4 regions of the Lactobacillus sp. ESL0681 genome follow, and region 3 is predicted to be linked to each of the others. Evidence: riboswitches for the same ligand, from Rfam matches in the RefSeq annotation. Region 3 holds a riboswitch; each other region holds the start of a gene.
The links. Region 3 has a riboswitch for thiamine pyrophosphate ahead of thiM (hydroxyethylthiazole kinase). Riboswitches for the same ligand answer to the same signal wherever they lie in the genome.
Positions count from the first base shown of each region.

Region 1 (2,203 bases), 380 kb from region 3:
CCGATTAGAACGCGATATTAAAGAACGTGGACGCTCAATCGACTCAGTAATTGAACAATATTTGCAGACCGTTAAGCCGATGTATCATCAGTTTATTGAACCAACTAAACGCTATGCCAATATCATTATTCCTGAAGGTGGGGAAAATGATGTCGCCATCGACATGCTGACAACCAAAGTACACGCTGTCTTAAATCGAAAATAAAAAAGTTGAGTTTTTACGCTCAACTTTTTTATTAACGAATTTTTGCATAATATTTAAATTATCTTTGGCTTTAACGCCTTATCGAAAAGATTGGTAATTAATTTAACTAGAACGCCATCAAATACCAAAGCCGAAATCATGTTAGTAATGAACATTGTAATTTGTAAAGTCATACTGTATTTGTTCCAACCATATAAAAAGTAAGTTGGGACAAATGACCCCAGTCCGGCAAAGAAAGCGCCAATCAAGACACTAGTCCAAGAAAATTTTTGATAACGTTCTTTTTTAGGAAAAAAACCAATCTCATTAGTTGCTCCTTGAACTATTCCAGAAATAACTGTAATGGCTCCCCACTGGCCCCCAATTGCCATCTCAACAACTGCAGCTAATGTTTCACCAATTGTTCCGGAACCACTTGTAGGGACAAAATACATTGCTAATGGTGCCGCCATGAGCCATAGGCCAGCAAATACTGTATCTGTCACTGGGGCAAAACCTGTTGGCAGTAAAGCCATTTTAACCAGGTTATACGCCCAATTAAAGCCATAAGTATAAACTACCCCCATAATAATACCAATTAAGGCAATCAAAATTATTGATTTAACATTCCATTTTGATGATCTGGTAAACATAAAAATACTCCTAGCCCTTCTTAAAAAAGTCAACTAGGAGTACAATAATGCTTAATTATTAAACACTTCCCTAACGCAGGTATTATCCTGTTCAGGTTCCAAGGGTTTTTCTCAGCTATTAAGCACCCCTAGTGACATACTATATTTTCGTATAGTATACCACAGGCAATGCTATTATGATAAGGAAAAGGAAAAATGAACAAAATTCCAACAAGAATTAAAAATTACGAAGACATGGGTATTGGTTTGTTTATTCATTGGGGGCTATATTCACAACTTGCTAAAGGCGAATGGACGGAATATATTCATCAACATGATCAAGCAGAATACGAAAAATTAATTGCTTCCTTTGCGGCAGAAAATTTCGATGCCGATAAAATTGTCCTTGCTGCTAAACAGATGGGCGCCAAATACATTGTCCTAACTACTAAGCATCATGAAGGCTTCTTCTTATACGACACTAAAGGCTTATCAACATTTGACGCAATACATAGTTTAGCTCACCGTGATTTGATTAAAGAATTTGTAAATGCCTGTAACAAATATGATATCAAACCATTTTTCTACATGGCAACTTATGATTGGCACTCGCCTCTTTATCAGAATAACTTTAATGATTACCTTGATTACTTATTGAATTCAGTCAAAATATTATGTCAAAATTATGGACCAATTGGCGGATTTTGGTTTGATGGTGATTGGGATAAAAAAGACGCAAATTGGAAACATTCACGACTTTACGGTATGATTCGCAAATATCAACCTGAAGCTATCATTATTAATAATACCGGTCTTAAAGAACGTGGCCAAATTAGTAATTCAGAGATTGATGTTGTAACTTATGAACGAGAAACACCCAGCCAAGTCAATCACGGCTTTGATGATAAGTATGTAGCTGGTGAAGCTTCAATTACTATGAACAAACACTGGGGATTTGCCAAAAATGATTTAGATTTTAAGTCCGGTAAAGAATTAATAGAAAATATTGTGCATTGTCGCGGCATTGGTGCCAATATTTTGCTCAACATTGGACTTACTGGTAGTGGCAAAATTCCTGAAATAAATCATGCTATTATGCAACAAATAGGTAATTGGACAGAGATGGCCAGTGAAGCTATCTATAAAACCCGACCTGAGGCCAGGGTCCAAGCAAATGGTAATCAAAAAGATTTGGTACTTGGCAATGACAAAAATAAGTATCTGTTTATTCATGACTTAGAAATCGTCGGTAACGACAACGTGGTACTGGGCGGAGAAGGAAATACTTTGCGGTCTTTTGAAGGTTTCTTCAAAGAAATAAAAGCTATCAGCTGGTTAGACAACGGAGAAAAGCTATCATTTATGCAAGAACCAAAAAACGGTACAT
Region 1 is NZ_CP113943.1:1,778,614-1,780,816, reverse strand. It holds gene udk (uridine kinase) at 1-205, shown strand, start outside; gene OZX59_RS08570 (ECF transporter S component) at 259-837, opposite strand; TPP riboswitch at 888-977, opposite strand; gene OZX59_RS08565 (alpha-L-fucosidase) at 1,033-2,203, shown strand, end outside.
Region 1: another riboswitch for thiamine pyrophosphate. It lies ahead of OZX59_RS08570 (ECF transporter S component); the one in region 3 lies ahead of thiM (hydroxyethylthiazole kinase).

Region 2 (2,203 bases), 270 kb from region 3:
AAATTTTGAATATTAATGGTAAGGATCTGATGACTATCAGTGATTTTGTTGCGATTGCTAATAAAGTCACCGGTAATAATATTAAGTATCAAGAAATTACTGATGAAGAAAATTATCAACTTTTTGATGCAATGGGAGTTCCAAGAAATACTTCTGGTAAATTTAAAAAAGATTCTGAAGCACCGTTTTCATCAGATGGAATGGTTTCATTTTCTAAAGCTGTGCGAATGGGTAAAATGAGTTCTTATACAGATGACTTTAAAAAATTGACTGGAGACGAACCAATGTCAGTTGAGTATATGTTTGAACATCAAGCAGAATTTCAAATTGGTGAAAGACACTCAAAAGATGATTAATTAAAAAGAAGTAGTAAAAAATAGCATTCCTGGCAAATCAAGAAAGATTGAGCGGGAATGCTATTTTTGGTTATTTATCTAAAAAAATAATTTTTGTACCTTTTGAAATTGCTTGATTTTACCAAGCTTTAGCATGATGATGGCAGCAACCGTTGAACCGATTAGGGCTGCACCAATAAATCTAGGCGTGTAAACGAACCAGTACAGATTATTGGCACTACCCGTGAACCAAACCATTACTGGAAAAGATAGTAAAGAACCAATAATGCCAGTACCAAAGATTTCGCCTAGACAGGCGGCCCAAAGTTTGCCAGTTATTTTATAGCAGATACCAGCAAGGAGTGCGCCAAAAATTGCTCCAGTCAGAGCTAACGGTGGAATTCCCAAAATAAGCATGCGGATAATGCCACACATGGTGGCCATAATGGTGACGTAAACTGGGCCTAACATAGTTGCGCCAATTACGTTGATGACACTTGACATAGGAGCCATCCCTTCGACTCGAAAAAGTGGCGACAACGCTACATCTAGTGCAATCATAATTGCTAGGATTGTTAATTTTTCAGTTTGTTTTCCTTGGTTAGTCATCGTTTACTCCTTGGTAGTATAAAAAAGTCCTCTGCGCAGATTGTGCAAAGGACTTTTCAAGTTAGTCTATCCCTTGCGCTAGTATTATCTAGATCAGGTTTATGAGTATCATCTCAGCCAGTATAACGGGCACCCCATAGACTTTTTTGTTTTATTTTAATTTTATTGTACTCTATAAAAAATAAAATGTTAATGGTTATAGTTCCATTTTATTGTAAGAAGTAACTTCCATTTTTTGGTTAGTCATCGTCATCATGGTAATCGAGGCATTGCGTGGGCTGACACTAATATCGAAATTACTGTAACGTGCTGCAATGCTACGAATAGTAAATCCATGAGTTACCAATAGAATATTTTCAGCACCATCCAGCTCACTAATTAATTTAAATCCCTTATCAAGTCGTGCCCAATATTCTGCAGCATTTTCGGCATCATGAAACGGATCGGCTTCTTTAAGCCAATCTTTGGCAGTGTCGATTGATTCGTTTTTTAACAAGTCATAATGATTCTGGTAACCATGAGGCCCACCAATCATTTGCCAAGCCATGTCACTATCCATTCCTTCAAAGTATCCATAAAATTGCTCACGAAAATATGGACTAGCTATATGCTGCAATTCATCATGATTTTGATTATGTTCAATAATAATGTCGCAAGTGTCACTAGCCCGTTTTAAATCACTTGATAAAGCAATATCAAAAGGGACATCCCGTAGTGTTTCACCAGCTTGCTCAGCGCCAGTAATACCTTTTTGGGTTAACGGAGTATCGCACCAACCTTGCATTTTGTTGTAGCGATTAATATAAGTTTGTCCATGGCGTACGATATAGATTCTTTTCATGATTTGCTCCAATTATTTTTTCTGATAGATTTTGTTAACGTTTTTGATATCAATTGGCTGAATATCATATAGCGAACCTGATGGATACATGACAGATTTGCCTTGGTTGTGATCAAGCCCGATCGCGTGGCCCAACTCGTGTTCAACTGTGTTGACAATTCTTTGGTGAGTATAGCCGTATATCAAATTATACAGGTAGAAAGTATTTAACTGAATTTTGGCTTTAGCAATGAGCTTATTTTTGGGATTATAGGTAACTTGGGTTTGTCCTGCCGCGTCTGTTTCAGAATCAAACATTGGTTCAATCGTAATTTGAGACTTTTTTTGCTTGCTCTTTTTAAAAGTAAAAGCATTGGTATCATTCCATGCTTTAATTGCCTCATTGCTAGCATCAACTAATTCGGGGTCATCATTTAGG
Region 2 is NZ_CP113943.1:1,121,769-1,123,971, reverse strand. It holds gene OZX59_RS05395 (NAD(P)H-binding protein) at 1-356, shown strand, start outside; gene thiW (energy coupling factor transporter S component ThiW) at 435-944, opposite strand; TPP riboswitch at 997-1,091, opposite strand; gene OZX59_RS05385 (histidine phosphatase family protein) at 1,141-1,785, opposite strand; gene OZX59_RS05380 (matrixin family metalloprotease) at 1,798-2,203, opposite strand, start outside.
Region 2: another riboswitch for thiamine pyrophosphate. It lies ahead of thiW (energy coupling factor transporter S component ThiW); the one in region 3 lies ahead of thiM (hydroxyethylthiazole kinase).

Region 3 (2,203 bases):
GTCAGCAACAACGAGTAGCTATCGCCCGAGCCATTTCCATGGATCCTGAGATTTTATTATTTGATGAACCAACTTCAGCTCTTGATCCCGAGATGGTTGGAGAAGTTTTAAGTGTAATGAAGAACTTAGCCACAACAGGTTTAACGATGATTATCGTAACCCACGAAATGGCCTTTGCCCGCGACGTAGCCGATCAAGTCTTGTTCATCAGCGACGGTATCATCACAGAAGAAGGCAGCCCTGACCAGCTCTTTAATCATCCTCAAAATGACAAAACTACCAAGTTTTTGCGTAATTTCCAAAATAATTAAGCATCAAAAAAGCATCCTTATTGAATTAGGATGCTTTTTAAGTTAGCTAGATTTTTTGTTCAATGCGGTCAATTTTTACCTCAAGAATTTTTCTTAGCCAAGGAAATTTAGCTTTTAATTGGTCATAATACTTGCCCTCAGCATGGAACTTACCTGTACCATAAATGTAAAAGCCAGCACCTGGACCTGCTGTCCCCTCAACTTCCTTACTACCAACCGTGATCACTACATGGTTATCTTCAGCAAAGTCAGCTTCGATACTATGCATTCCAGCTGCTGGTAAATATAGTTGGTTATCTTCCTGATCAATTGTAATGTATGACATCCAAGTATTAACGATTCCCGCTGGCTGGGCGTTAAGGGCAATAATCGTCGCCGGGCCCTCATGCTTCATTACTTCTAAAAATTTCTGATCCATTTGTAATCCCCTTTGCTTAATAAAAATGTATTCCTAGCATAGTGCTAAATTTAACTACTTTCAATTTATTAGCTCCTGGCATGATCAGACTAATCTTATTTAAATGAGATTATTATTGTATTCTCTACCAAAAGCCGCTATAATGATGGCAACAACACGAGGGGTGCTGATAAGCTGAGATTAAACCCTTTGAACCTGTAAGTTAACACTTACGCTAGGAACGTGTCACTCTAATTGAGCTTTGGCACCCAACGTGCCAAGGCTTTTTATTATTACCGAATTTAACGGAGAGAATATTATGCAATTAGAATTATTAGAGCAATTACGGGTAGCTAACCCAGTTATTTTAAATGAAAGCAACTTTGTAACCGTCCAAGACGTTGCCAATGGTTTAAATGCACTCGGAGCCTCACCAATTATGAGCAAAGAAATTAATGAGACTACCGAAATGGTCAAGATGGCTAATGCAGTGCAGATCAACTTAGGTACTATGACGCAAACAGAACTTGCTCATATGCTAAAAATGGGACAATTGGCTGAGCAGCAGCACAAACCAATTGTACTAGATCCAGTTGCTATTGGTGCCGTTAATTATCGTCTTGAAGCTGCAGAACAACTGCTAAAAGAATTTCAAGTAAATATTATCCGCGGCAATGCTGGCGAAATTGCCGCCTTGGGCAACTTTAATTGGCAAGCTAAGGGCATCGACGCCGGTTCTGGTACAGGAGACTTAGACGAAATCACTAAGCAAGTTGCTCAAAAATATCACTGCGTAGTCATTACCAGTGGCGCTGTTGACACGATTAGTGATGGTCAACAAATCGCTCACGTTTATAATGGTAGTCCACTCTTCCAAGCCCACGTTGGTTCTGGCGACATGCTATCTAGCATTGTTGCAGCTTTTGCGGCGGTATGTGACAACCTCTTTGAAGCAGCCGAGACTGCTACACTAGTTTTTTCTGCCACGGGAGAATTACTAGTTAACCAACAATCCGATCTCGGACCCGGAACTTTTGGCATTAAATTAATTGATGCTTTAGCTAAAGTGCAGGTTCCCGACCTAGTAAAAATTGCTAAATTTGATTAAGAAAGGTAAATATTATGGTAGAAAAAATTAATTCATTTCCCCAAGTACTAACGATTGCAGGTACAGATTCGAGTGGCGGGGCAGGTGTTATGGCAGACTTAAAAACCTTTCAAATGCAACAAGTTTTTGGCACCGCGGTAATTGTAGCCGTTACTGCTCAAAACACTTTAGGCGTACAAGCTACCCATCTCTTACCATTAGAAATGATCGACGCACAGTGTGCAGCTTTAGCTGATGATTTAGATATTCGCGCCTGCAAAACTGGTATGCTAGGCGATGCCGAACATGTTCACCAAGTTGCAGTAAACTTACAAAAATACGACTTCGGCCCAGTTACCGTTGATCCAGTAATGGTAGCTAAAGGCGGTGCCCAACTACTAAGCGATG
Region 3 is NZ_CP113943.1:1,393,843-1,396,045, reverse strand. It holds gene OZX59_RS06675 (amino acid ABC transporter ATP-binding protein) at 1-311, shown strand, start outside; gene OZX59_RS06670 (pyridoxamine 5'-phosphate oxidase family protein) at 358-729, opposite strand; TPP riboswitch at 879-967, shown strand; gene thiM (hydroxyethylthiazole kinase) at 1,028-1,816, shown strand; gene thiD (bifunctional hydroxymethylpyrimidine kinase/phosphomethylpyrimidine kinase) at 1,831-2,203, shown strand, end outside.

Region 4 (2,203 bases), 190 kb from region 3:
TTAGTTAAGGTGAAACAAGCAGCCTTGTTATTTGGGACAGCGAAGCAGTAGGAGGCAGCAGTCTGCCCCTGTGTCAACAGCTGGTCTTTTTCATGATCAGATAGCTTAGTGATTGTACCATTTTTGAATTGAAAGAGATAATCGCAAATGCCGGCATAATCATTTAATAGATGGTCACTAACAATAATAGTTTTACCCTGAGTTTGTAATTGTCCGAGCTTGTCAATTAGAAATCTGCGTGCTTCAGGATCACAACTGGCAAAAGGCTCATCTAATAGAAAAAGGTCAAGGTCCATTGCGACCAAAACAGCGAGGGCAACCCGTTGTTGTTCACCGCCTGACATAGTATTAATCTTTTGATCAAGTAGCTGCTTAATTTGGGTAAATTCTACACCGTGAGCCAATCGCTGGGAATATTGTTCAGGAGAGACTTGTAAATTTTCAAGTGCAAAGATGATTTCTTCACGAGGTGTGGCCATAGTAAACTGTTCACCAGCGTGTTGAAACATCATGCCGGCTTGTAATCCATCAAGATCAACGTTTCCAGTAGTTTGACCAGCGTATTTAGGATATAAACCAGCAAGAATTTTTAAAATAGTTGATTTACCACAGCCAGTTGGTCCAATTAAAAGCGAAAATTTAGCTGTTGGGATTGTTAAATTAATTTGATTAAGAATTTTGGTATTTTGATTATATGAAAAACAGAGATTGTTAGTTGTGATTGACATTTTTTCACCAAATAAAAAGTCGTCAAGGAAAAACTCGACGACGCAAAAACGTTAATTTTCCCTTCGCTGGTATTAGCCATAGCAGGTTCAATGGGTATCTTCTCAGCCAAACGGCACCCCGATGTTATTTGGCTAAATTGTACAAGAAAAAATGTCCTTTGTCTAGTTTTTCATCATTAAACTGCTTTTTTGTTATATAATTGAACTATGAAAATAAACTAAGATTAGGTGGTGAAATCATGGCAGTAGTTAAACTGGAACAATATTTACTCAGTATTTTGCATGCAACTACAGCAGATACCAATGAGTTACGGTTAAATTCAGGAAATAAAAATTTTGACCTATTTACAATTTTACTTGAAAATCATAATACTGGTGTCCATCGTTATCAAGCAAGCAGCTATCAACTGCTTTATGTGGCAGCAGGTGAAATAAAAATTAAGGTCGATAACTATGAATATCGGCTCAAGCCGGGAAATATGCTTTTTTTGTTGAATAAGTGCGAATATGAGGTACAACAGCAAACAAATAGTGGGGTGTTGGTTAAACTAGAATTTAGTTTACAAAAGCTAGGGCAGTATTTCCCAGGAAATACTGGTTCGCGTACTGCGTCAGAGCGGGAAATTATCAAGCAGCTGGAACAGAAATTGGAACAACAACGATTTCTATATCTTAAAAATACTGAATTATCAGAACCAGTTCAATTAATAAATAAAATAATTGATGAATATCTACAAGCAAATTTGTTTGCTAAAGAAATTATTGCGGCCGAATTAAAATTGTTGTTGATTACTACTATCAGAAAGCAAGACTTGAACGCTGCACCAGCAACAACTATGGAATTTGCTGGAACAGAACTTGATCGCTATATTGATGCCAACTTTGCTGATATTACTTTAGCAGAAGCAGCCAAACATTTTGGTTTAAATCCTAATTATTTTTCAAGCCTAGTTAAACAAAAAACGGGGAAGAGTTTTGTCGAACATGTTGATGAGCGAAGGATGCAAGAAGCCCGTAATTTGCTTGCCCGACCAGATATCTCGGTTAAGGAAATTATCACTTTAGTGGGATATCATGGAAAATCCTTTTTTTATAAGAAGTTTAATGAATATTATCATCAAACACCGGTTCAGATGAGGTCGGAGTTATTTAGACAAGCTAATATTAATTTAAAATAGAATAGTATCAATGGTGATTCGGTCAGAATCGCTATTTTTGTTGCACTAAAAAACCGATCAAAGAATAAGTTCTCTGGTCGGGCAGTGAAAAATTACATTTTTTCTAGTCGCTTAATTCGGTCTGCAGTTGCTGGATGGCTGTCAAATAAGTTTTTCTTATGTAATGGATTCTCAATATATAATCCACGACTGCTTGGATCAGCCTGTTGCATTGGCTCACTGTGTTCAATCTTAGTTAAAGCAGAAATTAGTCCCTGTGGATTTCGGGTTAGTTCAACTGATGAAGCATCGGCTAAA
Region 4 is NZ_CP113943.1:1,207,727-1,209,929, reverse strand. It holds gene OZX59_RS05765 (ABC transporter ATP-binding protein) at 1-728, opposite strand, end outside; TPP riboswitch at 770-859, opposite strand; gene OZX59_RS05760 (helix-turn-helix transcriptional regulator) at 968-1,906, shown strand; gene htpX (zinc metalloprotease HtpX) at 1,999-2,203, opposite strand, start outside.
Region 4: another riboswitch for thiamine pyrophosphate. It lies ahead of OZX59_RS05765 (ABC transporter ATP-binding protein); the one in region 3 lies ahead of thiM (hydroxyethylthiazole kinase).